Regions from separate parts of the Pseudomonas sp. NPDC099000 genome, predicted to be linked through region 2. Evidence: riboswitches for the same ligand, from Rfam matches in the RefSeq annotation. Region 2 holds a riboswitch; the other holds the start of a gene.
The links. Region 2 has a riboswitch for cobalamin ahead of cobW (cobalamin biosynthesis protein CobW). Riboswitches for the same ligand answer to the same signal wherever they lie in the genome.

Region 1 (15,806 bases), on a different contig from region 2:
CCAAGGCGCGTTCAATGACTTGGGCTTTGTGGCTGACCCCCGCCGCGTTCAAACCGGTGCCGGGCCCGGCCAGATGCACCACCGGGCAATCGAGCAAGGCACAGGCCAGCGCGCTGGCCGCCGTGGTGTTGCCGATGCCCATCTCGCCGCCGATAAACAACTGCGCACCTTTGGCGACCGCACGCTGCACGCTGTCGCGACCGGCCTGCAAGGCGAGTTCGCCCTGGGCAGCCGTCATGGCCGGGCCTTCGACGAAATTGGCGGTGCCCGCGCCGATGTTGAGATGACGCACGCCCGGCAGGTTCAACGACGGCGTTACCGTGCCGAGGTCGACCACTTCGAGGGAAGCCCCGAGCTGACGCGCCAACACGCTGATCGCCGCACCACCGCTGACGAAGTTGTGCAGCATCTGCCCGGTGACTTCCTGAGGGAACGCCGACACGCCTTCTGCAACCACACCATGATCGCCGGCAAAAATGGCGATCCACAGCTGATCGAGACTCGGTTTGACCTGCCCTTGCAGCCCCGCCAATTGCACGGCCACCGATTCCAGTCGGCCGAGGGATCCGGCAGGCTTGGTCAGCTGCTGTTGACGTGCCTGCGCCTGCTCGACGGCTTGCGCGTCGATCGGCTTGCACGGGTTCAGCCACCAGGATTGGGTCATAACGCGGTTCCTTTCAAAGTCAGGGGCAGGCCGGCGACGGTCAGGACGACACGTTGGCAGCGCTCGGCCAGGGCTTGATGCAGCCAACCGGCCTCATCGACATAGCGGCGAGTCAATTCGCCCAGCGGCACGACACCCATTCCGGTTTCGTTGCTGACAAAAATGATTTCACCCGGCAATGACGCCAGGCAGTCCAGCAGGGCTTCGCGTTCTGCGTTCAGACGTTCGGCATCGTCGAGCATCAGCAGATTGGTGATCCACAGGGTCAGGCAATCCACCAGCAGGCAACGCTCGGCGCGGGCGCTTTCGCGCAATACACGGGCGAGTTCGATCGGCTCTTCGATCAACGCCCATTCAGCCGGACGACGGGCGCGGTGATGGGCGACCCGTTCGTTCATTTCACCGTCCAGCGGTTGGCTGGTGGCGATGTAGGTGACCTGAAGCTGGCTATCTGTCGCGAGTTTTTCAGCGAGGCGACTTTTGCCGGAGCGGGCGCCGCCGAGGATCAGTTGCAGCATGGTTCATTCCTTAAATATGCGGTGTAGGTACTGGCCTCTTCGCGGGCAAGCCTCGCTCCTACAGGTATGTCCCGCTCTTGACCTTGTAGGAGCGAGGCTTGCCCGCGAAGACGTCCTCTCAAATACCGCAGAGTTCACGCAGCAATCGGGTATCCAAATGCTTCTCCACCAAATCCGCCAACCGCTCGATATCGCGCTCGCGCAACCCGTGGTAATCCACTGCCTGCACATCCTGCAAACCCGCCCAGCGCAGCAGCGCACTGCACGCCGCCGGGGATTCAAACAGGCCGTGCAGGTAGGTGCCGAAAATCTGCCCGTCAGCACTTTGCGCGCCATCGCAGCGACCATCGTCCAGCTGCACGGCAGCGTTTTCCAGCGCCAACCCGGTGGTCACTCCGGCATGTATTTCGTAGCCGCTGACTTCAGCATTTTCCAGCGCCAAATGCCCGCGCACATTGCGCAATTGCTTCTCCTCTTCAAGCTGTGTTTCGAACGCCAGCAGGCCCAGACCGGCACTGGAACCCGGCGCGCCTTCGAGGCCCAGCGGATCGTGCACTTGCTCACCGAGCATTTGCAGACCGCCGCAAATCCCCAGCACTTTGCCGCCATAGCGCAGATGACGACTGATGGCCGTGTCCCAGCCATTGGCCCGCAGGTACGCGAGGTCACTGCGTACGCTTTTCGAGCCGGGAAGAATGATCAGGTCGGCCGCAGGAATCGCCTGGCCGGGGCCGATGAATTGCAGGTCGACTTGCGGATGCAGGCGCAGCGGATCGAAATCGGTGTGGTTGCTGATGCGCGGCAGCACCGGCACCACCACTTTGAGCACGCGCTCAGCCTTGTCGGTCTGGCGCTGATCGATGCCGTCCTCGGCTTCCAGGTGCAAATCCATGACATAGGGCAGCACGCCGATCACCGGTTTGCCGGTGCGCGCTTCCAGCCAGTCGAGGCCGGGTTGCAGCAAGGCGATGTCGCCGCGAAAACGGTTGATGATGAAGCCTTTGACCCGCGCTTGCTCGGTCGGCGACAGCAGTTCCAGCGTGCCCACCAGATGCGCGAACACCCCGCCGCGATTGATGTCGGCGATCAACACCACCGGGCAATCCACCGCCTCGGCAAAGCCCATGTTGGCAATGTCGCCGGCACGCAGATTGATCTCGGCCGGCGAGCCTGCGCCTTCGACCATCACCACCGGATACGCCGCGCTCAATCGTTCATGGGAGGCCAGCACGGCTTGCATGGCAATGGCTTTGTAGTCGTGATAGGCGACCGCGTTCATCGTCGTGACCGCACGACCATGGATGATTACCTGGGCGCCAGTGTCGCTGTTGGGTTTGAGCAACACAGGATTCATGTCGGTGTGCGGTTCAAGGTTGGCCGCTTGAGCCTGCACCGCCTGAGCGCGGCCGATCTCGCCACCGTCGGCGGTCACGGCGCTGTTGAGGGCCATGTTCTGCGGTTTGAAGGGCACAACGCGCACGCCCTGACGCGTGACCCAGCGACACAACGCCGTCACCAGCGTGCTTTTACCGGCGTCGGATGTGGTGCCTTGCACCATCAACGTTGTCATTGGATTTCCTTGACGAAGGCCTGAAGTGCTTGCTCGAGGCGCTGCCAGTCCGCCTCATCCGCCGGCAAGCCGAAACGCACGCTGCTGTTGTGGGTGAACAACCGCAGCAAAATGCCACGCCTTGCCATGAACTCGTGAAGCGCTTCGGCATGCTCGGTGATCAGCCATTGAAACAATGCGCAGCCACCCTGAGGCTGCAAACCATACTGCCCAAGCAAAAGTGCCAGGCGTTTGCTGGCTTCTTCGCTGCGCACGCGCTGCCTTGCATGGCCTTCGCTGTCCAGCAAACAGGCTTGGCCCAACACCCGTGTCGGCCCACTGACCGCCCAGGGCCCCACCTGCTCGGCGAGCAACTTGAGCAACTTGCGCTCAGCCAGCACAAAGCCCAGCCGCACACCGGCCAGGCCAAAAAACTTGCCGAAGGAACGCAGCACAATCAAACCGACCAGATGGGCAAACGGTGCCAGGCTCAGCGATGGCGTGTTGTCCATGAACGCTTCGTCCACCACCAGCCAGCCACCGCGAGAGGCCAGTCGGGCGTGCCAGTCGAGCAGGCGATTCGGGGTCAGGCTCAGGCCCGTCGGGTTGTTCGGATTGACCACCACCAGCACGTCTAAGCTGTCGATATAGAAGTCGACTTCCTGCTCCAGCACTTCGCGCACGATGTAACCGTTACTGCGCCATGCTTGCGCGTGTTCGGCGTAACACGGCGACAGCACACCGACCTTGCCGGCCCGACGCAAACGCGGCAGCAACTGGATGGCCATTTGCGAACCGGCCACCGGCAGCACCTGTCCGGTGCCGTAATAATCGCAAGCGGCCTGCTCCAGACCGTCATCGGTTTCCGGCAAGCGTGCCCAGGCTCGCAACGGAATGTCCGGGATCGGGAATGGCCACGGCGCGAGGCCGCTGGACAGGTCCAGCCAATCGGCTTCGGCAATGCCGTATTCGAGCGCAGCCTTGCGCAAGCGGCCACCGTGCTCAAGCATAGAATTCAGCTCCCACGCAGAGAATCAGCAGCCATAACCATACGCCGCGCTGGACCAATTGCCAGCCACGGTCGATGGAGTCGGCATCCGCCGGCACGCCTTCGCCCAGTTGCGGACGCTGATGCAGTTCACCGTGATAGATCGCCGCCCCGCCCAACTCGACGCCGAGCGCACCGGCACCGGCCGCCATCACAGGTCCGGCGTTGGGGCTGTCCCAGGTTGGGCCCTGAGTGCGCCAGCATTTCAACGCCAGTCGGGTTTTGCCCAGCAGCGCGTAGGTCAGCGCCACCAGGCGCGCGGGAATGTAGTTGAGGACATCGTCGATCTTCGCCGCCGCCCAGCCGAAACGTTCGAAGCGTTCGTTGCGATAACCCCACATGGCATCGAGGGTGTTGCTCAAGCGATAGAGCACCACGCCGGGCGCGCCGGCCACGGCAAACCAGAACAGCGCGGCGAACACCGCATCGCTGCCGTTCTCCAGGACAGATTCAGTGGCGGCGCGGGCGACTTCGGTTTTATCCAGCTCGGTGGTCTGACGGCTGACCAGATAACCCACGCGCTTGCGGGCTTCGTCGAGATCATCACTGCGCAAAGCCTTGGCCACCGGCTCGACGTGCTCACCGAGGCTGCGCATGCCGAGGGCGCAATAGAGCGCGAGAATCTCGACAATCCAGCCGACATAAGGCGCCCAGGAAAACGCCGTGGCCAGCAAGGTCAGCGGCACAACCGCGATCACCCACGCGGTGACGCCATGGCTGCGCCAGCCACGTCCCTCACCGTTGAAACGTTGCTCGATGCGGTCGGCAAAACGGCCGAACGCCACCAGCGGATGCCAGCGTTTGGGTTCACCCAGCAGCGCGTCCAGCGCAACCGCGGCGACACTCAATAACGCCACACTCATTGACTCACTCCCCAATAATTTTCATACAGCAACTCACTGAGCGGACGCGCCTGCGTCCACCCTTCGAGTACCAGCATCGGCGCCGGATAGAATTCCTTGACCGGGCCAAGGCAAAGAACCGCCAACGGCTTGGCCCCTGGCGGTAAACCCAGCAAGTCCGCCAGCGCTTGCGGCTCGAACAGCGACACCCAGCCCATGCCCAGACCTTCGGCCCGGGAGGCCAACCAGAGGTTCTGGATCGCGCAGGACAACGAGGCCATGTCCATTTCCGGCAAGGTGCGACGACCGAAAATGTGGCGCTCGCGATCGTCCATCAGCGCGGCGACCAACACCTCGGCGCAGTCGTTGATGCCTTCGACTTTCAGCTTCATGAATTCGTCGGTGCGCTCGCCGAGGGCTTCGGCGGTGCGGATGCGTTCTTCTTCCACCAGTTGCTGGATCTTGCCGCGCACGGCCCGGTCGCTGATGCGGATGAACCGCCAGGGTTGCATCAGGCCCACGCTGGGGGCCTGGTGGGCGGCTTCGAGCAGGCGTCGCAGTAATTCGGGTTCGACGGTGCCGCCGCTGAAGTGGCGCATGTCGCGGCGTTCAGCAATTGCCCGATAGACCGCTTCGCGTTCGGCTTCGGAGAATGCGTTGTCGGTCATGGCCTCTTCGCGAGCAAGCCCGCTCCCACAGGGGTTAAGGGATCCATTGTAGGAGCGACGGTGCGACGATTCGACCTGCTCGCGATAGCGGCTTCAAGGTCAGGTGCAAAAAGTGCGGCAACCGCCGAAGGATTGGACGGAAAATAAAAGTGTACATAGGACGCAGTCATCCGCCCCTCACGATAAACCGCCTCCGCCCCACGCCCGCCATTGGGGCTCAGCCCACGAGCAATCGGCTCAAGCTCAGTGCTGGTCAACGAGTGGTGATAGGTGTGCCCGCGCAACGAACCTTCCGGCAACTCGACCGCTTGCAACGCCAGCGCGGCCAGACGCTTTTGCATCACCGCGTCACCTTTGAGCAAGCCGACCAGTTCAGCGCGAGTGCCCTCGACATCGGTCAATGAGTCGAGCAGGTACAACATCCCGCCACACTCGGCCAGCAACGGTTTGCCGACGGCATGATGGGCGCGGATCGCGTCGAGCATCGAGGTGTTCTGTGACAGCGCCACATGGTGCAGTTCCGGATAACCGCCCGGCAGATAAAGGCTGTCAGCTTCCGGCAAATCAGCATCGCGGATCGGCGAGAAGAACAGCAACTCGGCGCCCATGGCCCGCAGCAAATCCAGGCTCGCGCCGTAGGTGAAGGCAAACGCTTCATCACGGGCCACGGCGATTCGGATGCCTTTAAGCAAAGGCTCGGCGGCAATCACATCGGGCCCGGCGAATTCCACGGCGGGCGGCAACGCCACATCGCAACTGCTGGCCAGCGATTCGGCTGCCGCATCGAGGCGCAGATCAAGATCATTCAACTCGCTGGCCTGGACCAGACCCAGATGCCGACTCGGCAATTCGATCCCGATCTCCCGCGACAAGGCGCCGTACCAGCGCAAGCCTTCAGTCAGGCTGCCTTCGAGCAATTGCGCATGACGCAGCGTGCCCACTCGGTTGGCCAGCACACCGGCAAACGGCAAGTCCGGCTGATATTTCGCCAACCCCAGCGCCAGCGCACCAAAGGTCTGCGCCATCGCCGTGCCGTCGATCACGCCGAGCACCGGCACACCGAAGTGCCGCGCCAGGTCGGCGCTGGACGGCGTGCCGTCGAACAGGCCCATGACGCCTTCGATGAGGATCAGGTCGGCCTCACCGGCGGCTTCCCACAACAGACGACGACTTTCCTGCTCGCCGACCATCCACATGTCCAGTTGATACACCGGCGCACCGCTGGCGCGCTCGAGAATCATCGGGTCGAGAAAGTCCGGGCCGCATTTGAACACGCGGACCTTGCGCCCCTGATTGCGGTGCAAACGGGCCAGCGCGGCAGTGACGGTGGTCTTGCCCTGACCGGAGGCCGGCGCGGCAATCAATACCGCCGGGCATTGACGATGGCTATTCATAAAGTGCAGCTCACAATTCGACGCCTTTTTGCGCTTTGATCCCGGCCTGGAACGCGTGCTTGATCACGCCCATTTCGGTGACCGTGTCGGCCAGTTCAATCATTTCCGGCTTGGCACCGCGACCGGTGACCACCACATGTTGCATCGGCGGACGCGCCTGCAAATCACTGAGAACCTGATCCAGATCGAGGTAGCCGTGCTTGAGGGCGATGTTCAACTCATCCAGCACCACCAGACCGATCGACGGGTCACGCAGCAGTTCCTGGGACACCGCCCACGCGGCTTCGGCGGCGGCGATGTCGCGCTGGCGGTCCTGGGTTTCCCAGGTGAAGCCCTCGCCCATCACATGAAAACGCACCTGCTCCGGGAAGCGCCGGAAGAACAGCTCTTCGCCGGTGCTGTTGCGCCCCTTGATGAACTGCACCACGCCGCACTGCATGCCGTGGCCCATGGACCGGGCGAGCATGCCAAAGGCCGAGCTGCTCTTGCCTTTGCCGTTGCCGGTCAGCACCAGCAGCAGGCCGCACTCATTCGGCGAGTTGGCGATGCGTTCGTCGATCACGGCTTTTTTGCGTTGCATGCGCGCCAAATGGCGTTCGTCACGATCGGGGGTATCAGTCATGGGGGAGCTCTCCGTTGAGGCTGGATAACGGCGGGCAGGCACAAGAATAGACGGCAAGAAGCCTGGCATCGCCCACCGTGATGCCGTTGGATGAATCAGGCCGGTCTCCGGGCTCATGAGCGGCGCAAGGCCTGACTGCGCGCCTTCCCATGTCGACAGTCGACACAGTGGCTCAAGGCGCAGCTTTCACTCATTTACCGTTGCGGGGGCAGCGCCGGGATCGTGACGTTTCGTCGCGTGAAGATAGTCACTCACCGGCTTCCCTGTTTCACTCTGTCGGCCATCGCCACAGAGCACCTGAAACAAGCCGCGAAGGTTAGAGGGTTGGGGGTGGAGCGTCAATTGAAGACAAAGCCCGGGCGGGCGATATACTGCCGCCGGTCAATTTACTGACCCTCCCAACTTGCACCACACTGTCAGCAGTGATATCAAAGCGCCACAAACCCAACATCACAATTACAAGGGTGAGCAACATGCAAGGCATGATCATCAGCAATCCGAAGCTGGAATTCCTGCGACCGGTGCTGGAACGCTGGTTTGACTGTATCGACCGCTACAATGCGGTGCGCGGCGATAACGACACGCCTTATTGGTACGACGAAAAAGCCAACCTTGGCCTGCTCTCCGCCGCAGCCTGGATGGCGGAAATGGTCACGCTGCAACAAACACCGACGCGCAAGCAGAACGAAGAAGGTGAACGCAACAGCCGCGCCGACCTGTTTATCGCCACCGCTGAAGAACGCGCCTACCTCCAGGCCACTCAACGCTGGCCGCGGGTCAATAGCCTGAACCTGACCCAGGCGCTGCAGGACATCACCGGCGACGCCAAACGCATCAGCTATTCCAGCGACCTGAAACTCGGCTGCTTGTTCGTTGCACCACAAAAAGCCCAGCAGAGCGCGACACCGGAAGAACTCCAGGACATGGTCGACGACCTGCAAAAGGAACACAGCTGCGCCGTGGCCTGGTATTTCCCATACGCCTACCGCAAGTTGCGCAACGAAGCCGGCAACTATCACCCCGGCATCGCGGTCCTGCTAAAGGAAGCCCGCGGCTGACCGTTTGAACCATCGCGCGTCTAAGCTTCTCTATGATTAAGTCAATGCATTCATAGGGAAGTCCAGCATGCGTAAGCCCCAGCTCGTTCTCGTCATCGCGCTCGCCGGAGGGCTCGCCGCTTGCGGTGAAACCTCCAGCTTGCAAGTCTCCGACGGCACCGGCCCGTCACCCAAGCTGCCCGAACCGAACAAGACCCTGATCCCGACGGTGAATATCGCCCCGGCGATCGGCTGGCCGGACGGTGCGAAACCCACCGCCGCGGCGGGCACTCAGGTGGCGGCATTTGCCGAAGGGCTCGATCACCCGCGCTGGCTCTACGTGCTGCCCAACGGCGATGTGCTGGTGGCGGAAACCAACGCGCCACCGAAACCCGATGACGGCAAAGGCGTTAAAGGCTGGGTCATGAAGAAAGTCATGGGCCGTGCCGGCGCCGGCGTCCCCAGCCCGAATCGCATCACGCTGCTGCGGGACAAGGACCACGACGGCATCGCCGAAACCCGCACGGTGTTTCTGGAAAACCTCAATTCGCCCTTCGGCATGACCCTCGTCGGCAATGACCTGTACGTCGCCGACACCGACCGTCTGCTGCGCTTTCACTATGAAAATGGCGACACCGCGATCAAGTCGCAGCCAATCAAGGTGGTCGACCTGCCCGGCGGCACGCTGAATCACCACTGGACCAAAAACGTCATCGCCAGCAAGGACGGGAGCAAGCTGTACGTCACGGTCGGCTCCAACAGCAATGTCGGCGAAAATGGCCTGGACCAGGAGGAAGGTCGCGCGGCGATCTGGGAAGTGGATCGCGCCACCGGTAATCACCGAATCTTCGCCTCGGGGATTCGTAATCCCAACGGCCTGGCGTGGGAACCTCAGACCGGCGCCCTGTGGACGGCGGTCAATGAGCGTGACGAAATCGGCAGCGACCTGGTGCCGGACTACATCACGTCAGTGAAGGACGGTGGGTTCTACGGCTGGCCCTTCAGCTATTACGGCCAGCACGTCGACATTCGAGTCGAGCCGCAAAACCCGGACCTGGTGGCCAAGGCCATTGCGCCGGACTACGCGGTCGGCCCGCATACCGCGTCGTTGGGCCTGTCGTTTGCCGAGGGCAACACACTTCCAGCGCAATTCAAGGAAGGCGCCTTCATCGGCCAGCACGGCTCGTGGAACCGCAAGCCGCACAGTGGCTATAAAGTGATTTTCGTCCCGTTCGCGGGAGGCAAACCGACCGGGCAACCGGTTGATGTGCTGACGGGGTTTCTCAATGAGGATGAGAAAGCCATGGGCCGGCCCGTGGGCGTGGTGATCGATCAGCAGGGCGGTTTGCTGGTGGCCGATGATGTGGGGAACAAGGTGTGGCGGGTGTCGGCCGCTAAATAGCCGCCCTGTAGGAGCGAGGCTTGCCCGCGAAGGCGTCGGCACATCCAACATTGATGTCGCCTGACCTACAGCCTTCGCGGGCAAGCCTCGCTCCTACCAAGGATCAGCGTTTACGACAGAGCGTGAGCCCATCCCCCAACGGCAACAACGACAGATCCACCCGCGAGTCATCCCTCAAGGCGCGATTGAGCGCCTGGATGGCTCGGGTGTCTGCGCTCTCGGCGTTCTGCTCAAGCACCCTCCCGCTCCACAGCGTGTTATCGAACACCGCCAGACCGCCGACACGCAGCAGACGCAGTGCATGCTCCAGATAGTTCGGATAGTTGGACTTGTCGGCATCAATGAAGATCAGGTCGAACTCCCCCGACTGATCCAATATGGCGAGCGTTTCCAGCGCAGGCGCCAGACGCAGGTCAATTCGCTCGGCCAGCCCCGCTTCCTGCCAATAACGGCGTGCGATCGCGTTGTAGTCGCCGGGGATATCACAGCAGATCAGCGAACCACCCTCCGGCAACGCAGCGGCCATGCACAAGGCGCTGTAACCGGTGAACGTGCCGACTTCCAGCAAGCGCTTCGCGCCAATGAGTTTGACTAGTAACGCGAGGAACTGCCCCTGCTCCGGTGCCACCTGCCAGCGCGCCATCGGCAGCGCCTGGGTTTCGTCGCGCAAGCGCTTGAGCAGCGGCGTTTCCCTCAGGGAAACGTCGAGCAGGTATTGGTACAGGGAATCATCGAGATTGAGGGTGCGAGCGGTCATGACAACCTCTTCGGACAGGACGCTACGGGTTGCGCGCCAGGTGCTCAGGCTGCAGAACGCGCTTGGCACTCAGATAAGCCTTCTGCCAGTAAGCCTTGGACAGGCTGTCGAGCTTCACCGTGCCGCCAGTGGCCGGCGCATGAACGAAGCGACCTTCGCCGACGTAGATCCCGGCATGGCTGACCTGGGAGCCGCCATTGGTGGCGAAGAAGATCAAGTCACCGGTTTGCAGGCCTTCCTTGCCGACGCTGGCCGCCTGCATGGTGATCATTTCGCGGGTGGTACGCGGCAGGGAAATACCAGTGACATCACGATAGACGTAACCGATCAGGCCACTGCAGTCAAAGCCCGAATCCGGCGTGTTACCGCCCCAACGATACGGCGTGCCCACAAGACCAAGCGCGCGGAACAGCACGTCTTCTGCCTCGGCGGAAAAGGGTTGCGGGTTACCGAAAACAATTGGGGCGCGAACTACCGGCGCAGGCGGCGGTGTGCGACTGGCGCAGGCGCTGAGCAGCGCTGCGAAGAACATGATTGCGAGGCGGGCCGACATCGTCATAAGCAGAACATCCTGATCTGGCTGCGGCTTTTTCTGTCGGGAAGGCAGAAAAGAAAACCGCCTGCGCAGGACGCAGGCGGTTTGCCATCAATAATAGATCTGGATTCTAGCGGCTATGGGCCAAACTTCAAGTAAGACTTTAAGTTCGCCTTACAAACTGTCCGCCTACTTCGTTGCGAAGAGGCATTTGTCGCCACTGACGTGGCGACAGGTCAAGCCTTATTTGCGTGCAGTGACCACAGTCGGTGCCATCGCGAGGGCGCGCTTGGCTTCGATGAAGGTCTTGCTCCAGTAGCTGTCGCCCAGGCTATCGACCCGGACACCACCGCTTTTGCGGCTGCTGGAGTGGATGAACTGGTTGTCACCCAGGTAGATCCCGGCGTGACTGACACGACCGCGACGACCATTGGTGGCGAAGAACAGCAGATCACCCGGCTTCAGCGCACTGCGAGATACAAGCGGAGCGTCGACGTTGATCATTTCGCGAGTAGAGCGCGGCAGGTTCATGCCGGCTTCTTCACGAAACAGATAACCGATGAAACCGCTGCAATCGAAGCCGGCCTCGGAGGTGCCGCCGAAACGGTAACGGGTACCGATCAGGGACATGCCACGCTCGAGGATGCTGTCGGCCAGAACCGGAAGCTGATACGACTTGCCATCGGCGAAGTTTGCCAGTTCTTTATCGGTGGCCACGCCGTCTTGATAAAGATCTTCCTGGAAAAGAACGGAAGAAGACTGTGCGGTGACTGAATTCTTGACCTGCTGTTGTTGCTCTTGCTGAGTCACTGGAGAGTGGGCAGCGCAACCGAACAACAGGGTGACGAGTGCGAGAGGCACGAGGGGTGCGAAGCGCTTTAGCATGGGCACGACCGTGGCTGATAGTTGTAAAGAAGGCGAGACTATGCCCGCTATCATCCTCATTTGCAAATTCAATCGAACTTTATGTGACTTATCGGTTTCTCGTTTACATCTAAGCGCTTAAGCCCCATTTAGACACTCGCGCAGCGTGCAGCCCTGTAGGAAAGCGGATTTTCTGGCGCCTGAAATATGCCGAAACCTGCGCCAGGCCCAGGTTTTACCAGCCTAGAGTTTCTTTCAGGAACGGAATCGTCAGCTTGCGCTGAGCTTGAAGGGAGGCCTGATCGAGACGTTCAAGCAGCTCGAAAAGCGCGCTCATGCTGCGGGTACCGCGAGTCAAGATAAAATGCCCGACTTCATCGGTCAGGTGCAGGCCGCGACGGGATGCGCGAAGCTGCAAGGCGCGCAATTTGTCTTCGTCGGAGAGCGGACGCATCTGGAAGATCAGTGCCAGGGTCAGGCGCGATTTCAGGTCAGCCAGTTTCACCGGCAATTCGCGCGGCGAGGTTGATGCAGCAATCAGCAGACGCCGACCGCTGTCGCGCAGACGATTGAACAGATGGAACAGCGCCTCTTCCCAATCCGCCCGGCCGGCAACCGCCTGCAGATCATCGAGGCAGACCAGTTCGTATTGTTCAAGGTTGTCGAGAATCGAGATGCCGCGATCCAGCAGCTCGGCCAGCGGCAGATACACCGCCGGCTCACCCAGTTGCTCGAAGCGCAGGCAGGCTGCCTGCAACAAGTGCGTGCGCCCTACCCCGTCCTTGCCCCAGAGATAAATCAGGCTTTCGGTCCAGCCGGCGTCGGCTTCGCATAGCCGCTCGACATAGCCGAGTGCAGCGGCATTGGCGCCTGGGTAGTAATTGATAAAGGTAGCGTCATCACGCAGACGCACACCTAGGGGCAGCTGAATCGGTTTCATGCTGACTGAACAGTTCCAAAGGAACCGTTAGTGGCCTCTGTGTAAAGTTTGCGAAGTTTATACCCGTGAGGCGGGTCGCACAATGCGACAGACCACAAGCAAAATCAAAGGTTTGCGTTAACGCCCTGGTTTCATGACAGTTTCTTTGGCGGCGCATGTGACAGCAGCGAGAGGGATACGGGCGAATCTGGCGTGAAACCAGGTCGCCCGCGACGAACCTTATAGCTCAGGTTCGTCAACACCACTGTAGATACCCGAATCCTTATACAAATCATGCACATGGCGCACCAGCACCATGATGACCGCCGCGACCGGCAACGCCAGTAACACGCCGGTAAAACCGAACAGCTCGCCCCCCGCCAGAATGGCGAAGATCACCGCCACCGGGTGCAGACCGATACGATCGCCCACCAACAACGGCGTCAGCACCATGCCTTCCAGTGCCTGCCCGACCATAAACACCGCGACGATACCGATCATGGGATACAGATCGCCACCGAACTGGAACAGGCCGGCGATCAACGCCGCACCGATACCGATGACAAACCCCATGTACGGCACAATGGCCGCCAGGCCTGCGATCAGACCGATCAACAACCCCAACTCCAACCCCACCAGCATCAATCCCGCGGCGTAGATCACGCCCAGCGCCAGCATCACCAGCAACTGCCCGCGCACGAATGCCCCCAGTACTTCATGGCATTCACCCGCGAGGGTCATGACGCGCTCTTCGCGATCACGGGGCAGCAGGCTGCGGACCTTGGTCATCATCAAGTCCCAGTCCCGCAGCAGGTAAAAGCTCACCACCGGGATCAGCACCAGATTCGCCAGCCAACCAATCAACGCCAGCCCCGAAGCCGTCGCCTGACTCAGCACCACCCCGACGATGTCGGTGGTCTGGCCCATGTGTTCGCTGATCGCCGCCTTGAGCTTGTCGAACTTCCAGAAATTATCCGACAGTCCAAATTTCGATTGCGCCCACGGCAGTGCGGTGTGCTGTAGCCAGTCGAGCATCTGCGGCGCCAGTTCATACAAGCGAAACAACTGCTTCGCGAGCATCGGCACCAACACCAACAGCAATGTCGTGAAGATCAAGGTGAACAACGCGAACACCGCCACCACGCCCCAGGTCCGTGACAGGCCAGCCCTTTCCAGTCGATCCACCAGCGGATCGAACAGATAGGCCAGCAGCAACGCGACCAGAAAAGGCGTCAGGATCGGATGCAACAACCAGACAAACACGCAGAGCAGAACCACCCCACCCAACCAGAACCAACGCCGCGTATCGGCCATGTACCACTCCATCTGCATCTATATAAAGAAAGAAAACCTTACCAACGGAATCTCAACTGCGGCACCGGTGCCGGGGTTGGCGCAACCACAGGCGCCGAACCTTCGGCCACCGGTTGCACAGGCGCTGCCGGAGCGGGTGCCTCACCGGCCGGAACCTCCTGCAACTTCGCCAGGGACAGCTGCGAGCGTAACTGCTCGGCGCTGCCATTGACCCGATAAAGAATGCGCTCGCCGTCAACCGTTTGCAGGCGCGCCCCAAAAGGCTCCAGCAAGCGCCCAAGGGCGGCGTAGCGTTCCAGGTTCATGCCCTGCACTTCCAGCAATTGTTCGCCCGAAGCCCCCGGCTTGACGACAAACCGCGGCGCCAGACGCTGACTCACCGCCAGCATCACCGCATCGGCCACCGCGGCCTGGTCCGCCCCCTGTACGCTGCCGGCTTCCTTCTTGTCGCCCAGCCACAAATTCCACTTGGCCTGCCACTGGCCACCCTCTTCCCGGGCATGCACCGCAAGCAAGGCGTCCGCGTTGTAACGGTCCGATGCACCGCGCAGTGGCGTTGCATCCGCACCTTCAAGGTTCGGTGCCGTAGCGACCAGTTGCTCACTCAGGTCTGCCAGCGGCAGACGCAACGGCAGACCACGATGTTGTGCCGCGCGACGCAACGGCGCGGCGCTGGCCTGGCCATCACCCACCAGGCTCGATCCCTCGGCGGAGTCGTTCAACCACCAACTCAGGATCGACGGGCGATTCGCCCCCCACAAAGACAACCCGGCGCGGCGCAAGGCTTGTTCGGTGGTGGCCGGATCAAAATCGACCTTCAGCACTTCCGGCGGGCCGGCGTCGAAACCGTATTGACTGATGATCTGTTGCGGGTCTTTGCGCAGCGCCGCCAATCCCGGGCTTTGCGCTGCCTTGGGGTCGCCGGTCAGGCGCAACACCAGGGTATCCAGCGCGCGCTGGGTCGCCTGGTCGCGCTCCTCAGTCGATTGACTGCTGACAGGCTCGCGCACTTGATACAAGCCTTTGACGGCTTCGGCATGACTCGCCAGGCTGACCAGTGAAAAACAGCCTGCAAATAAAAATCTGGAAAAAAAACGCATGGAAGATTCCTGACGACGAGCGGCTGGAACAGACCGCATGAAGATGATCGAGCAAGGCTGTGACCATGTCCTTGCGCAAAACATTCACCACGATCTGACTAAGTTTTCGCACTGTCATAACGATAGACGGTTAATCGCGATACCTTATACAGCCATCACGGCTGCGACCAACATGGGCAATAACGGTTTTTTTCAGCCGATATGCCCCTGCCGTCGGCGTGAGGATGGCCGCTGCCCTTCAAGCCTGATAAAATCGCGCGCCTTCGCAGACCGGCAACAGCCGGGCACCCTGAAATTCGTGCAAGGCGCTCGCCTTCGTTTATTTCGGCGGTCCCACTGGACTCGGTCGTTACCCCTGAATCCCCCCTAAAGGCCTGGATCATGAGCAAGCAACCCTCCCTGAGCTACAAGGACGCCGGTGTAGACATCGACGCCGGTGAAGCATTGGTCGAACGCATCAAGAGCGTCGCCAAGCGCACTGCGCGCCCGGAAGTCATGGGCGGCCTGGGCGGTTTCGGCGCCCTCTGCGAAATCCCGGCCGGCTACAAGCAGCCCGTGCTGGTTTCCGGCACC
Region 2 (15,806 bases):
ACCGCGACAAGCGCAACGAGTACGAAGCGCTACGCCGGGACAATTACGCCGATCTGCCGGCGCCGAGCTGGTCGACCCTGTGGGCAGGCAACGACAACGCGCTGCTGAGCATCTTTCGGCATTTCGACAGCGCGTCGGTGAACAAGGGCCTGATCGGCAACGTGCCGCAAACCATCTGGCTGTTTGACTATCCGCTGCTGGAACGCACGTATTATCAGTTGGTGGTCAACTTCGACGTGTTCGGCAACGTCTCTCACCAGGCGCAGACACGCCTGTACTTCGACCTGATCCGCAACGGCGCCGAGCAGAATTTCCTGCGCCTGATGCCGGCCGATTCGCGGGACGATTACCTCAATGACTGGTACCAGGCCGGTGGCCAGTTCAAGATGTGGCTGGATTACGAGGCCATCGACAATGACAAGCCGACGGCACTGAAACTGGATGAGAAGGACCCCAAGCGCGACTTTGCGATGCAGCTGTTGACCCGTTACGGCGAACTCAATGCCAGGCCAGATCCGATCAACCGTTGTGACGGCGCTTACTGTTCCCGACCGAACATCGACCCGGCGTTGCAGAGTGCCGAGCAGGCGCTGAGTCGCCTGACTTCACGCCCGGCTGCCGGGTTGAAGGTCATCGATCAGTTGCCGGAAGCGACCATGCTGCGCATCGAGACGGCGAGCGGCAAGCGCGAGGTCTACAGCCTGCTGCGCAACCGGGCCCACAGCAATGTGGCATTCCTGCTCGGTGAATCGCTGCGCTATCAGCCGGGACTCGATACGTTGACGATTTTCCCGGGCGTGCTCAGCAGCTATCCGAATTTCATATTCAACATTCCTGCCGACCAGGTGCCGGCGTTCGTCGATGCGATGGAAAACGCCAAGGACGCGCACCGTTTCGAGAAAATCGTCGAGCGCTGGGGCATTCGCCGCAGCCATCCGCAGTTCTGGTTTTACTTCCACGACCTGAGTCGCTACCTCCACGAAACCGAGCCGTTGGAAGAGGGCGTGCTGGACATGAACCGGTACGAGAATCTTTGATCGACCTTTGACTGCTGGCCGGTGTCGGACTCAATAGGCACCGCCATTCCCCTGTAGGAGCGAAGCTTGCTCGCGAAGGCAATCGACCGGCCGACAATGATGTTGAATGTACAGGCCACTTCGCGAGCAAGCTTCGCTCCTACAGGGAACTGTGGTGGTTTTGGGTCTTGCGGTGGAGGGGCGTCGATGTTGATTTCAGTACAGGCACTGCGCGCTGTCGCGGCCTGGACAGTGGTCTGCCACCACTTCATGCAGATTTTCTTCGACTTCAAGGCCCGAGGCCCGGTGGGGCAGATGTTCATCGACAAAGGCGCGGTGGGCGTTGATATCTTCTTCGTCATCAGTGGCCTGGTGATCTTCCTGTCCACTGAAGGCAAATCGCTGCCGCCAGCGCGGTTTCTGCTGTATCGACTGTTTCGCATCGTTCCGGCGTACTGGCTGTACACAGTGCTGATGGCGCTGGTGGTCGTGTTTGCGCAGCCTGTGTTGCCGGATCAGACGGTCGACTGGTCGCATTTCCTGCTGTCGCTGTTATTCATTCCCACGGAGAACCCCGGTGGCTACGGGATTTATCCGACCCTCAATGTCGGCTGGACGCTGAATTACGAAATGCTGTTCTACGTGCTGTTTGCCTGGGCATTGCTCTTCCGCTTGCAGGTTCGGTTGCTGATCGTCGGCGCGCTGCTGTTTGCGGTGTGCCAGGCGTGGACCGGTTATGGCTGGATCAGCGAGTTCTACCGCTCGGACATTGTTTATGAGTTTCTGCTGGGGATCGCCATCGGCATGATCTATCGGCGCGGCTGGATCAAACCCGGTTTCTGGCTGCCCTTGCTGGGGATTGGCGGCGCGTTGCTGGCGATTTATAACCTGGCGCCGCAGCCGCGTTTCCTGGCCTGGGGCGTACCTGGTGCGGTGTTGGTGATGGCGTGCATGGCGCTGGAACGCTATGTCGAGAACGCCCGGCTGTTCAAGGTGCTTGGCGATTGTTCCTACTCGGTTTACCTGATGCACGTGCTGGTGCTGTCTGTCGGAGGGTTTGTCGCACAGCGTTATGGGGTAAATCCCTACGTGATGTTCGCCGTTTGCGTGGTGACCATCGGACTGGCTTCCTGGGCAAGTTACGAATTTGTAGAAAAATGCAGCTATCGGTGGCTTAAAGGCTGGATTGACGGCGAATTGGCGAGCAACGCTGTTCCGGCTCTTTCCCGACAAAAATACTAGGACTTTGTACGGCGCGATGATTGGCGTAAACTGCGCCCAAGCCTGCGAGGAGTTTCCATGACCGCTATTACCATCACCGACGCCGCCCACGATTATCTGGCTGATCTGCTCTCCAAGCAGAACACCCCGGGTATCGGCATCCGCGTCTTTATCACCCAGCCTGGCACCCAGTACGCCGAAACCTGCATTGCCTACTGCAAGCCGGGCGAAGAAAAACCTGAAGACACCGCGTTGGGGCTGAAAAGCTTCACCGCTTACATCGATTCGTTCAGCGAAGCTTTCCTGGACGACGCGGTCGTCGACTACGCTACCGACCGCATGGGCGGCCAGCTGACGATCAAGGCGCCGAACGCCAAAGTGCCGATGGTCAACGCCGACAGTCCGGTCAACGAGCGCATCAACTACTACCTGCAAACCGAGATCAACCCGGGGCTGGCCAGTCACGGCGGTCAGGTCAGCCTGATCGATGTGGTCGAAGACGGCATCGCCGTACTGAAGTTCGGCGGCGGTTGCCAGGGCTGCGGCCAGGCAGACGTCACCCTTCGCGAAGGCATCGAGCGCACCTTGCTCGAGCGCATTCCCGAGCTCAAGGGTGTACGCGATGTGACCGACCATACGCAGAAAGAAAACGCCTACTACTAAGGTGTTCGCTGCGAAATGAAAAAACGGCGCCCCGTGAGCGCCGTTTTTTTATGGGTGAAATTCAAGGACGCCTTGTGTTTGATCGTTCCCACGCTCCGCGTGGGAATGCAGCCCGGGACGCTCTGCGTCCCACCCAAAGCCGAACGCAGAGCGTCCGTTGAGGCATTCCCACGCAGAGCGTGGGAACGATCTTGCTCAGGGTCTGTAGAGATGCGCATGCCCCGCGCGATACAGCGACGACTCGCTGAACTGATCACTCCCCAACACCCGACCCACCAGAATCAACGCCGTACGCCGAAAACCCTTCACCGCAACCTTCCCGGCAATGTCCGCAATTGTCCCCACCACCCAATCCTGATCCGGCCAGCTCGCCCGGTGAATCACCGCGATCGGGCAGTCTGCGCCGTAATGCGGCAGCAATTCGGCGAGGATCTTTTCCAGATGCTGCACGCCCAAATGAATCGCCATGGTCGCCCCATGCTGCGCCAGGCTGCCCAGCTCTTCACCGGCCGGCATCACGGTCTTGTCGGCATAGCGGGTCAGAATCACACTTTGCGAGACGTCGGGCAGCGTCAGTTCCGCCCCCAAAAGCGCCGCACACGCCGCAGTGGCCGTGACCCCAGGAACGATTTCAAACGCAATCCCGAGTTCACGCAGACAGCGAATCTGCTCGCCAATCGCCCCGTAAAGACTCGGATCCCCCGAATGCACCCGCGCAACGTCCTGGCCGTTGGCATGGGCGGTCTTGATCAGTTCGATGATCTGCTCCAGGTGCAATTCGGCGCTGTTGACCACCTGTTCGGCACAATGGCCATCGAGCACGGCGGCGGGCACCAGGGAACCTGCGTAGATGATTACCGGGCAACTGCGAATCAGCCGTTGGCCTTTGACGGTGATCAGTTCCGGGTCGCCGGGACCTGCGCCAATGAAGTAGACGGTCATCGTCCGTTCCTTTGAATAAAGAGTCTGTTAGAAAAAGGGCTGGGCAAGGCTTCAGATGAAGATTGCTCATGATCGAAGGCGGGGATTATCGAGGATCTTACGCAACGCAGGCCAATGCCAGGGTGGCCTGGGCATATTTTTGTCGCGAAATCAGCAGTTTTGCCGGTGCCTTGGCCAAGTGTTCGGCCAGGGCCAGGGCGGCACTTTCCGCGACGCCGTAGCAGCCGGTGCGTTCGAACGCGATGTCCGAATGATGGCTGAGTTGCGGTTTGTAGCCTTTCAATTGCTCACTGCTGAAATACATCAGTGGCAAGCCGAGTTGTTCGGCGAGTTCGATCAGGCCAGGTTCATCACGCTTCAGGTCGATACTGGCCAAGGCCTGGATCTGGTGAAGTTCGATTTGATTAGCCTGCAATGCCTGATCGATCAACGCCCGCAGCGTGCTGGCGGGGCAGCCGCGCTGGCAGCCCAGGCCGACGACTAGAGTCGGCGCTGTGCGGGAATCCTTCATGCGTCGTATTGGCCATCGCTTTTGCGGCGGAACAACCAGGCGCTGATCAGGCCCAGGGCCAGCCAGAACGCGACGTTGGTCAGCTGCGACGCGATTTTGAACTGCGCTTCCAGCGCTTGCGGAGCGAGCATCGAGTGCACTTCCGGTTGCGGCGCGCCGATCACGTGCGGAACGGCGAGAATCGCCACGCCGAGGATCTTCATCAGCCAGTGACGGCTGAACACGATCAAGGCGATGCCGACAGCCGTGGAGGCGGCCGTGCCAATCCACCAGAGTTGCCGTTGGGCCAGATCGGCCGCGGCAGTGCCCGGCAGTTCAGGCGGCAGGCCGAGGGTCGGCGCCAGCACGAAGGTCGCGTAGCCGGCCAGGCCCCAGAGCAAGCCCTGAGAGGTTTTGGTCGGTGCACGCAAGGTGTAGAGACCGGCGAGCATCAGGGCGAAACCGACGGCTACCACCAGGTTGCCACCCGTGGTCGACAGCACGCGCTGCCAGCCGTCTTCCGGTTCCCAGGCTTCGGCGTCGTGAGTGTGAGCGGCGACACCGGCGGCGTGTTCGTGAACTTCAGCAGCGACCGGCTCGGATTTTTCGTAGGTTTCGGCCTGCAGAATCAGCGGCGAGACCCAGAAACTTTGCAGCAGGGTCAGCAACAGGGCGGCCAGCAAACCGCTGAAACCTGCGGTTTGCGCGATACGCTTGATCATGTCGGCAGGTCTCAATGGCACGGGAAGGCGGAGCTGTGACGGGTATCGTGCGCGGCATTGTGCACCGCTTCGATGTGCGAGAAACCGGCGAAATAGACGAGGCACGCGCCAAGAATCGACGCACACACGGCGGCGGTCAGGCGTTGGCTCAGGGTTGTGGTGGTGCTGGCGGTGCTGTGGCCGGTACTGCTGATGATCGACATGGCGCTTCCCTCTGGTCTGTCAGCGGGTGAATAGAGCGCATGGAAGACCCCTGCGAGTCGGGCGCGCAGAGGTTCAAACAGCGCCCGCCCACCGCGGGTTTGTTATTCAGTGACGTAAGGGTCACTTTGTGTTGCGGGCCGGTCTCCGGGCTCACGAGGGGCGCTGGCTTTCGCCTGAACCTGCAAGCATCACCTTCCCATGCCGAACTGCTGGCACAGTGGATCTGACGCTTCGCTCGCTTACCGTTGCGGGGGCAGCACCGGACTGACATGGCTTTGAGTAAAGCACATGATTCACCGGTTTCCCGTTTCACCCTGTGAAGGGCACCCGTAACAAGGCGTGTAGGAGAGCATGGGCGGGGGTTTGGCGTCAATTGGCATGGGTTCTCATCTCGATACCGAGGCGAATTCTTCGCGGGCAAGCCTCGCTCCTACAAAAGCACCGCCGTCCCGTAGGAGCGAGGCTTGCCCGCGAAGGGGCCGGTGAGGGCACCACAAGACATTGACCCGCCCCCACACGATGCGTAGCCTTGCGCTTTCGAGGTTCTTCGGCGTCTGCCGAAGCTAAGAAGGGAACGCGGTCGATGCCGCGGCTGCCCCCGCAACTGTGAACGGTGATGTTCGCTGCCACGCCACTGCAAACCCTGTCCAGCGGGTTCGCGGGAAGGCGCAGTGAATGCCAGGTCCATCAAGACCGGCACACCGTCAGCCAGGAGACCTGCCTCGACACAGATTCTCACTACAACCGGGCGGGGTGATCCGGTGGCGAACTCTTCCGCGCGCGTCCGTCGCTGCGATTGTCGTCCCGTATGCCCGCCACCTTGCCAAAGGGCATCCGATGAAAACACTGGCCAAACTTCCCGTCACCATCGTTACCGGCTTCCTCGGCTCGGGTAAAACCACCTTGCTGCGGCACATGCTCGACAACGCTCAGGGCCGTCGCATTGCGGTGATCGTCAACGAGTTCGGCGAGCTGGGCATCGACGGCGAAATCCTCAAGCAGTGCTCCATCGGTTGCACCGAAGAAGAAGCCAACGGCCGCGTCTACGAACTGGCCAACGGCTGCCTGTGCTGCACCGTCCAGGAAGAATTCTTCCCGGTGATGCGCGAACTCGTCGCCCGTCGCGGCGACCTTGATCACATCCTGATCGAAACCTCCGGTCTGGCCCTGCCAAAGCCGTTGGTTCAAGCCTTCCAGTGGCCGGAAATCCGCAGCGCCTGCACCGTTGACGCGGTCATCACCGTGGTCGACAGCCCGGCCGTTGCCGCCGGCACCTTCGCGGCTTTCCCGGACCAGGTCGATGCCCAGCGCAAACTCGACCCGAACCTGGACCACGAGTCGCCGCTGCACGAACTGTTCGCCGACCAACTGGCCAGCGCCGACCTGGTGATCCTCAACAAGGCCGACCTGATCAGCCCTGAAGACCTGGCCCGCGTGCGCCTGGAAGTCGCCGAAGAACTGCCGCCCGCCGTCAAAGTCATCGAAGCCAGCAGCGGCCGCGTGCCACTGGACGTGCTGATCGGTCTCGGCGCCGGTTCTGAAGAACACATCGACAGCCGTCACAGCCATCACGATCACCACCATGAAGGTGAAGACGATCACGACCACGACGCCTTCGATTCGATCTCCATCGAACTGCCGCAAGCCGACGAAAGCCTGCTGCTGGACGCGCTGACCCAACTGGTGGTCCAGCACGGCATCCTGCGGGTCAAAGGTTTCGCGGCGATTCCGAACAAACCGATGCGCCTGCTGATCCAGGGCGTGGGCACTCGTTTCGACAAGCATTTCGACCGTCAGTGGGGCGCCGATGAAGCGCGCACCACGCGCCTGGTGCTGATCGGCCAGGAACTGGACGCTACCTTGCTTGAAGCGCAATTGCGCGCCGCGCTCAGCGTTTAAGCCATGCACCTGCTCAGGACCCAGCCCGGCGGTTTCGTGTCGGATGACAATATTGCCGACCTTGGACAAACCCCCGCCGAGTTGGTGATCCTGTGCAGCGGCGATTCCAGCCTGGCGCTGCTTGCCGAAGCGGCACAGCAGCTGCCGGACGATTACCCCAGCGTGCGCCTGGCCAACCCGATGCAGGTGCAGAATCACGCGTCGGTCGACCTGTATGTCGACGAAGTGCTGCGCCACGCCAAGGTGATTCTGATTTCGTTGCACGGCGGCATCGCCTATTGGCGTTACGGGGTCGAGCGTTTGGTGGAGCTGTCCCAGCGCGGTGTGCAGCTGATTCTGGTGCCGGGGGATGATCGTCCGGACCCGGAACTCAGCGACCTGAGCACCGTGGCCGCCGCCGACCGCGACCGGCTCTGGCAGTTTCTGCGTCAGGGCGGCATGGCCAATGCCCTGGATTTTTTCCGCTGTCTGGCCAATCGCTGGCTGGGCCGCGATTACGCCTGGGCCGAGCCGCAAACCCTGCCGCGCACAGCGATTTACCATCCGCAAAAAAGCCCCGCTGAACTGAGCGATTGGCAAGCCGACTGGCAGGCCGGTCAACCGGTGGCGGCGGTGCTGTTTTATCGCTCGCATTTACAGGCGGCGAACACCGCGTTCATCGATGTTTTCTGCCAGCGTTTGCAGGCTGCGGGTTTGAACCCGTTGCCGATTGCTGTGGCCAGTTTGAAAGAACCCGGCTGCCTGACGGTGGTCGAGGATTTGCTGGATGAAGTGGAGGCGGGGGTGATCCTCAACACCACCGGTTTCGCTCAATCCAGCCCCGAAGCGCCGCATCTGCGGCCGTTTCGCCGCAACATTCCGGTGATCCAGGCGATCTGCGCCCAGGACAACGAGCCGGGTTGGCTCGCCAGTGAACAAGGCCTCGGCCCGCGTGATCTGGCGATGCACATCGCGTTGCCGGAACTGGACGGACGGATCATCAGCCGGCCGATCAGCTTCAAGGATTTGGCGTGGCGCAGCGAGCGCAGTCAGTCGGACGTGGTGTGCTATCGGGCACAACCGGAGCGCATGGATTTCGTCGCCGAACTGGCACGACGCTGGATCGATCTTGCGCGGGTGCCATACAGCGAAAAACGCATCGCGTTGATCCTCGCCAACTACCCGACCCGTGATGGACGCATCGGCAACGGTGTCGGCCTCGACACCCCGGCCGCCGCGCTGAACATCCTGCGGGCGCTGCACACCGAAGGTTATCCGCTGCCCGCCGAGTTGCCGGACAGCGGCACTGCGTTGATCCAGCAATTGCTCGGCGGCGTCAGCAATGACCTCGACACCATTGACCAGCGTCCCTGTCAGCAAAGCCTGGCGATGGACGACTATCGAGCGATGTTCGAGGCCTTGCCCGAAGCCAATCAGCAAGCGGTGCTGGAGCGTTGGGGCACGCCCGACAGCGATCCGATGTGCCGTGACGGACGCATGATGATCGCCGGGCTGCGCTTTGGCCTGACCTTCGTCGGCATTCAACCGGCGCGGGGGTATCAGGTTGATCCGAGCGCGGTGTATCACGACCCGGACCTGGTGCCGCCCCATGCCTATTTGGCGTTCTACTTCTGGCTGCGCAACACCTATGGCGCCCACGGCGTGATCCACGTCGGTAAGCACGGCAACCTCGAATGGCTGCCGGGCAAAGGCGTCGGGCTGTCGGAAAACTGCTGGCCGGACGCGCTGCTCGGGCCGCTGCCGAATATCTATCCGTTTATCGTCAACGACCCGGGCGAGGGCGCCCAGGCCAAGCGTCGCACGCAAGCGGTGATCATCGATCACCTGATGCCGCCGCTGACCCGCGCCGAAACCTACGGCCCGCTGCGCAACCTTGAGTTGCTGGCCGACGAGTATTACGAAGCGCAATTGCTCGATCCGCGCCGCGCCCGGGAGTTGCAGCGCGACATCCTGCAACTGGTGCGCGATACGCACATCGACCGTGAACTGCAACTGGACGAAAAGCTCAACAGCGACGCCGATGCGGCGATCTGGTTGCCACGGCTGGATACGTATCTGTGTGACTTGAAAGAGTCGCAGATCCGCGATGGCCTGCACATCTTTGGCGAGTCGCCGATCGGGCGCTTGCGCATCGATACGTTGCTGGCGCTGTTGCGGATCCCCCGTGGCGATGGCCGTGGGGCGCAATCGAGTCTTCTACGGGCGTTGGCCAAGGCGTTTGAGTTAGGGTTTGATCCGCTGGATTGTGCGTTGGCCGAGCCGTGGGCCGGGCCGCGTCCCGTTGAACTGCAATGGGTTAACGATGAAACCTGGCGCACGGCGGGCGATACCCGCGAACGTCTCGAACTGTTCGCCGCCCAACTCATCGCGCAAACTCTAAATACCGACGCCTCACCCCGTGAGAACGAGTCTCTGTGGCGAGGGGGCTTGCCCCCGTTGGGTCGCGAAGCGGCCCCAAAAACAGGGACTGCTGCGCAGTCCAACGGGGGCAAGCCCCCTCGCCACAGAGGTTCGCTCCCACAGGAGGTACGTTGGTCTGAAGTGAGCGCCATCCTCGACAGCCTGCGCGAAGTGGTCGCCCCGCGTCTGGACGCCTGCGGCCCTGCAGAAATGCGCGGCCTGCTCGACGCCTTGAGCGGTCGCTTCGTCCCGGCCGGTCCCAGCGGCGCACCGAGTCGCGGTCGCCTGGACGTGCTGCCGACCGGGCGCAATTTCTACTCGGTGGACGTGCGCAACCTGCCAACCACCACGGCGTGGCGCATCGGTTTCCAGTCGGCAAACCTGATTCTCGAACGGCATCTGCAAGACCACGGCGATCATCTGCGCCAGCTCGGCCTGTCCGTCTGGGGCACCGCGACCATGCGCACCGGCGGCGATGACATCGCCCAAGCCATGGCGCTGATGGGCGTGCGCCCGGTCTGGGCCACCGGCAGTCAGCGGGTCGACGACTTTGAAATTCTGCCGCTGAGCTTGCTCGACCGTCCGCGCGTAGACGTGACCTTGCGCGTGTCCGGGTTCTTTCGCGATGCCTTCGCCAATCTGATCCGCCTGTTCGACGCCGCCGTGCAAGCGGTTGCCGCGCTGGACGAGCCGGACGACCTCAATCCGTTGGCCGCCAAAGTGCGCGCCGAGCGTGAAGCGTTGATGCAATCGGGGCTGGATGAAGACGCGGCCAGGCGTCAGGCCGGTTGGCGCATCTTTGGCGCCAAACCCGGCGCTTACGGCGCGGGCGTGCAGGGCGCCATCGACGGTCGTCTGTGGCAAAGCCGCGACGACCTGGCCGAGGTTTATCTGAACTGGGGCGGCTACGCTTACGGCGGTTCTGACGAAGGCACCGCGGCGCGAGCGCAGTTCGCCCAGCGCCTGAGCCAGGTTCAGGCCGTCCTGCAAAACCAGGACAACCGTGAACACGACTTGCTTGATTCCAACGACTATTACCAGTTCCAGGGCGGCATGCTCGCGGCGGTGGAAAGCCTCAGTGGTGAAGCGGCGGCCAGTTACCATGGTGATCACAGTCAGCCGGACTTGCCGAAGATCCGCAGCTTGAAGGAAGAGCTGAACCGGGTAATCCGCTCCCGGGCGGCGAATCCGAAGTGGATCGACGGCGTGAAGCGTCACGGCTATAAAGGCGCGTTCGAATTAGCCGCGACGGTCGATAACCTGTTCGCGTTCGACGCCACCACCCAACTGATCGACGATCATCAATATGCGTTGCTGGCGGATGCGTACTTGCTCGATCCGGCGACCCGGGATTTTGTGCGTGAGCATAATCCCCACGCGCTGCGCGACATGACCGAGCGGATGCTTGAGGCGCAGCAGCGGGGAATGTGGCAGGAACCGGGGGCGTATCGCGAGGCGCTGGAAAACCTGTTGCTGGACATAGAAGAAGACAACTAATACGCCGCTAATCCTGTAGGAGCGAGGCTTGCCCGCGAAGAGGCCTTCACATTCAATATTAATATCGACTGAATAGACGCCTTCGCGGGCAAGCCTCGCTCCCACAGGTACAAGGTGTGCCTGCTACCGACCATGACCGAGATTTAATAATGACCGACACCCCCCATTTCCCGCTCTCCGCCGTGGTCGGCGCCGACGATCTGAAACTCGCCCTCTACCTGACCGCCATCGACCCGAAAATCGGCGGCGTGCTGATCGAAGGCCCGCGTGGCATGGCCAAATCCACGCTGGCCCGAGGTCTCGCGGATCTACTCGCCAGCGGCCAATTCGTCACGCTGCCTCTGGGCGCTACCGAAGAACGGCTGGTCGGCACCCTCGATCTCGACGCCGCCCTGAGCGAAGGCCGCGCGCAATTTTCCCCCGGCGTATTGGCCAAGGCCGACGGTGGGGTCCTGTACGTCGATGAAGTCAATTTGCTGCCCGATCACCTTGTCGACCTGTTGCTCGACGTGGCCGCCAGCGGCACCAACCTGATCGAGCGCGACGGCATATCCCATCGGCATTCGGCGAAGTTTGTCCTGATCGGCACCATGAACCCGGAAGAGGGCGAACTGCGGCCGCAACTGCTCGACCGTTTTGGCCTGAACGTCGCCCTCGGTGGTCACACCGCACCGGTCGAACGTGGCCAGATCATCCGGCGGCGTCTGGATTTCGACAGCGATCCCCAAGGTTTCTGCACCGAGTGGGAAAGCCAGCAGCAATCGCTGCGTGAACGATGCCAGAAGGCGCGTAGCGCATTGGCAAGCATCCCTCTGGATGATGCAGCACTGGCGCAGATCACCGAGCGCTGTTTTGCCGCCGGGGTCGATGGCCTGCGCGCCGATCTGGTCTGGTTGCGCGCGGCCCGGGCCCACGCCGCATGGCGAGGAGCGGGTGCGATCAGCGAGGAAGATATCGACGCCGTTGCCGAGTTTGCCCTGCGTCATCGTCGTCGCGAGCAATCGCCCCCGGCGCCGCAACACAGTCAGTCGCCCTCGGCGCAACCTTCCAGCCCGAGCGAAGGCCAGGGTCAATGGGGCGAAATGCCCGCTCAGACGTTGCCGGTCGGCGCCCGCCGTGAAGTGCCGAGCTGGCCAAAAAAGCCCTAGGCATTCGCCCTCGGTCTGACGCGGGGGCGAATGCCAGGCCCCGTGCAGGACGGCTGGACAATGGCAAACAGGGCAAGCGTCACACCGCGCGCAGTGGCTCGATCAATTGGCCCGGCACCTTGCTCAATGGCCGGCCGCGTCAGCGTGAAGATGTGCTGTTTCACCTGCGCACGCGTTCCTCGCATGAACTGTGGCTGGTGATCGTCGACGCCTCGGCCTCGACCCGTCGTCATCAGGCATTGAGCGATGCCAAGGGGCTGCTCGCGCAGGTGTTCGACGATGCGTATCGCCAACGCGCGCGCCTGGCCTTGTTGACCGCCAGCGGTCAGGCGCCGAAGTGGCAGGTGCAAGGCTTGAAAGCCTCGGCGGGGTTGCGTGCCTGGCTCGATGGCTTGGGCGCGGGCGGCGGCACGCCGTTGTTGGCGGCTCTGGGAGAGGCGGGGCGTTGGCTGGCCGCACGGCAAAAACGCTTTCCGGCGGAACAGCAAAGGCTGCTGCTGGTGACCGATGGGCGATTGAAGGACTGGCCGGGGTTGCCGTTAATGGATTGCCCGGGGCTATTGATTGATATTGAACGCGGGCCGATTCGGCTAGGTCGGGCCAGACAGATGGCGACAGAGTTGCAAGCGGATTATCGGCACATTGATGAGCTGATTTCAGGTTGAGATTTGTGCTGTCTGCAAGGACCCCATCGCGGGCAAGTCGAATCGTCGCACCGCCGCTCCCACAGGATTTGTGAACGCCACAGATCCTCTGTGGGAGTGAGCCTGCTCGCGATGGCATCACCCCGACTCCGGATAATCATGGAGAATCCGCATCGCTCCCCTATGCTCTGAGTGCATTCGATCCAAGGAATGAATCATGCGTGTACTGGCCGTTAACCCTCAAAACGACTTCCGCGTCAAAGCCTACGCCGGCACCAACGGCGTGCTGTTGGCCATGGACGTGGCCGAACCTCGTCACAAAGGCCTGCTGGGTTTCGCCATCGAAAAGCAGCAGGGCAGCAAACCCTGGCTGTTTTTGTTCAACAGCCTGACGTTCCCGGGCAAGACCCATACCTTCCCCCAATACCACGCCACCCCGAGCGATATCGCGCCGTTGCAGAAATTTCGCTGGGCCGATTACGCGGTCAATCCGGGGCTGACGATCCATTACCGGATTTATTTGGCCTACGGCAGCGCCGATGCGCCGCAACTGGGTGAGTTTCTGGAGGTGAAGGTCATTTCCGATGACGGTCATCCCGGCAACCAAAGCGTCAATTTCAACCGCGCCGTTGCTGCGAGCCAGGCATTCCAGCGCAAGTTTCCCGAGCTCGACAAGCGCCTTGGCGGTGGAGAAATGCTGCCCCTCGAAGCTTGGCCCGATGCCCCGCGCCAATGGCTGGAGAACGGGTTGCTCGGACGTTTGTTGGGTTTCATCGAGCGTGCCGTCGATGGCCAGTGGGCACTGGATATCGCCATCTACGAATACCAGTTGCCGGTAATTGTCGATGCAGTGAACGCGGCGCAGGAACGCGGCGTGAACCTTCGCGTCCTGTATCACGCGCAACCGGGCGAAGACACCACCGCCATGAACGAAGCGAGCCTGGAAAAGATCCCGGCGGCGAACAAGCGCGGGCGCGTCACCCACAGCATTTTCCACAACAAGTTCATGGTCCTGAGCCGGCTCGATGCAGCGGGTCTGCGCCAGCCAGAAGCCGTGCTCTGCGGCAGTACCAACTTCACGCCCAACGGCATTTACCGCCAGGCCAACGTGGTGCATGTGCTGGACGATACTCGGGTCGGTGCCAGTTACCTGGAAACGTTCGAGCAGGTCTGGAACACACCGGCAGATGTCGGCGCCACTCGGCAATGGATCACGCAGCACAATCCGATGGACCCGGCCCAGCCATTGTTTGCCGGATTCTCACCACGCTCGGGTCAGGGCGACTTGCATGAGTTCGTTGACATCATCAATGCGGCGAAGAAAGACCTGCTGTTTGTCACCGCGTTTACCTTGCCCGACGCCATCCTCAACGCGTTACTCGGCCAGCCCCACGACGACATCCTGCGCTACGGCCTGCAGAACTCCGCGAGCAAGATCACCGGGTTTCACGCCGACCGCACCGCAGAATTCACCACGGTTGCGCTGCTCAATACCGGCCTGGAAGGTTGGCTCCTGGAAAGCAAGGAAGGCCAGAAGGGCAACCTGCTGGTGCACACCAAAGCCATCGTCACGGATTTCACCAGCGATACGCCGACGATCATCAGCGGCAGTCATAACCTCAGTGCGGCGGCCAGTAACAGCAATGACGAAAACTACCTGATCATCCGCGGCGACACCGATTTGGCCGATCGTTATGGTCTGGAATTGCTGCGGTTTTATGAGCATTACCGGTTTCGCTATTACGCGAAAAAACTGGCGCTCAAGCAGGTCAAGCCGTTGGCTGCGGATGACAGTTGGACTCATGATTATTATGTCGAGGGGAATTTGCGGCAGTTGTCGCGACTGCGTTTTTCAGGGCAGTAATTGCTGGCCTCACTGGCCCCTTCGTCGGAACGCCGCCCGGAGCAGGCTCGCTCCTACATTGGATCTCGGGTGTTCACAAATCCTGTAGGAGCGAGCCTGCTCGCGATGGGAGCGACGCGGTTTGGACGCTTCAGCGAAACAGATTCGTGCGCGCCAACTCAATCACCTCATCCCCACGCCCGCTCATCACCGCTTTGAGCATGTACAAACTGAACCCTTTGGCTTGTTCCAGCTTGATCGTCGGGGGCATCGCCAATTCCTGAGTCGCGGTCACCACGTCCACCAGCACCGGCCCGTCATGCGCCAGCGCCCGGCGCAAGGCCGGTTCCAGCGCTTCGGATTCCTCGACACGTATCCCCAGAATGCCCATGGCATTGGCCATCGCCGCGAAGTCCGGATTGTGCAGGTCGGTGCCGGTATCCAGCAGCCCGCTGGATTTCATTTCCATCGCCACGAACCCGAGCGAGGCATTGTCGTAGACGATAATTTTCACCGGCAGTTTCAGTTGCGCCAGCGAGATGAAATCCCCCATCAGCATGCTGAAACCACCATCGCCGGACAGCGAAATCACCTGCCGACCGGGAAAAGCCGCTTGCGCGCCAATGGCCTGGGGCATCGCGTTCGCCATGGAGCCGTGATTGAACGAGCCGAGCAGTCGGCGCTGGCCATTCATTTTCAGATAACGCGCGGCCCAGACCGTCGGCGTGCCCACGTCGGCGGTGAAGATCGCATCGTCATCGGCCAGTTCACTGAGCAGGCGAGTGAGGTATTGCGGATGAATCGGCCGGCCCGGCGCCGACGGTTGAGCCAGGTCATCCAGCCCCTGACGCGCCTTCTGGTAGTGCTTGAGGGATGACTCGAGAAAGCTCCGGTCGCCACGATAAGGCAGGCGCGGCAGCAGCGCGGCGAGGGTTTCGCCGACATCGGCGGCGATGCCCAGATCCAGCGTGGTGCGGCGGCCGAGGGCCTGCGGGTCGTGGTCGATCTGAATGATGGTGGCGTCGGTGGGGTAGAACTGCCGATAGGGAAAGTCAGTGCCGAGCATCACCAGCGTGTCGCAGTTGAGCATTGCGTGATAACCGGAGCTGAAGCCGAT

Region 1: linked by a shared signal. The riboswitch ahead of cobO (cob(I)yrinic acid a,c-diamide adenosyltransferase) and the one ahead of cobW (cobalamin biosynthesis protein CobW) in region 2 are both predicted to bind cobalamin.

What each region holds. Positions count from the first base shown of each region.
Region 1 is NZ_JBIWAF010000006.1:254,292-270,097, forward strand. Features, by position in the region: gene cobT (nicotinate-nucleotide--dimethylbenzimidazole phosphoribosyltransferase) at 1-664, opposite strand, end outside; gene cobU (bifunctional adenosylcobinamide kinase/adenosylcobinamide-phosphate guanylyltransferase) at 661-1,182, opposite strand; gene ACIQV9_RS10870 (cobyric acid synthase) at 1,301-2,752, opposite strand; gene cobD (threonine-phosphate decarboxylase CobD) at 2,749-3,741, opposite strand; gene cbiB (adenosylcobinamide-phosphate synthase CbiB) at 3,734-4,642, opposite strand; gene bluB (5,6-dimethylbenzimidazole synthase) at 4,639-5,289, opposite strand; gene ACIQV9_RS10890 (cobyrinate a,c-diamide synthase) at 5,286-6,683, opposite strand; gene cobO (cob(I)yrinic acid a,c-diamide adenosyltransferase) at 6,694-7,305, opposite strand; cobalamin riboswitch at 7,386-7,621, opposite strand; gene ACIQV9_RS10900 (hypothetical protein) at 7,779-8,363, shown strand; gene ACIQV9_RS10905 (PQQ-dependent sugar dehydrogenase) at 8,431-9,744, shown strand; gene ACIQV9_RS10910 (O-methyltransferase) at 9,848-10,501, opposite strand; gene ACIQV9_RS10915 (C40 family peptidase) at 10,524-11,060, opposite strand; gene ACIQV9_RS10920 (C40 family peptidase) at 11,280-11,921, opposite strand; gene hda (DnaA regulatory inactivator Hda) at 12,136-12,840, opposite strand; gene ACIQV9_RS10930 (AI-2E family transporter) at 13,060-14,133, opposite strand; gene ACIQV9_RS10935 (DUF2066 domain-containing protein) at 14,172-15,233, opposite strand; gene purM (phosphoribosylformylglycinamidine cyclo-ligase) at 15,615-15,806, shown strand, end outside.
Region 2 is NZ_JBIWAF010000002.1:270,180-285,985, reverse strand. Features, by position in the region: gene ACIQV9_RS03540 (fatty acid cis/trans isomerase) at 1-1,037, shown strand, start outside; gene ACIQV9_RS03535 (acyltransferase family protein) at 1,224-2,258, shown strand; gene nfuA (Fe-S biogenesis protein NfuA) at 2,316-2,900, shown strand; gene cobM (precorrin-4 C(11)-methyltransferase) at 3,096-3,842, opposite strand; gene ACIQV9_RS03520 (cobalamin biosynthesis protein) at 3,940-4,353, opposite strand; gene ACIQV9_RS03515 (CbtA family protein) at 4,350-5,054, opposite strand; gene ACIQV9_RS03510 (CbtB-domain containing protein) at 5,066-5,257, opposite strand; cobalamin riboswitch at 5,376-5,604, opposite strand; cobalamin riboswitch at 5,782-5,998, shown strand; gene cobW (cobalamin biosynthesis protein CobW) at 6,096-7,157, shown strand; gene cobN (cobaltochelatase subunit CobN) at 7,161-11,054, shown strand; gene ACIQV9_RS03495 (ATP-binding protein) at 11,204-12,202, shown strand; gene ACIQV9_RS03490 (VWA domain-containing protein) at 12,256-12,867, shown strand; gene ACIQV9_RS03485 (phospholipase D-like domain-containing protein) at 13,064-14,710, shown strand; gene poxB (ubiquinone-dependent pyruvate dehydrogenase) at 14,841-15,806, opposite strand, start outside.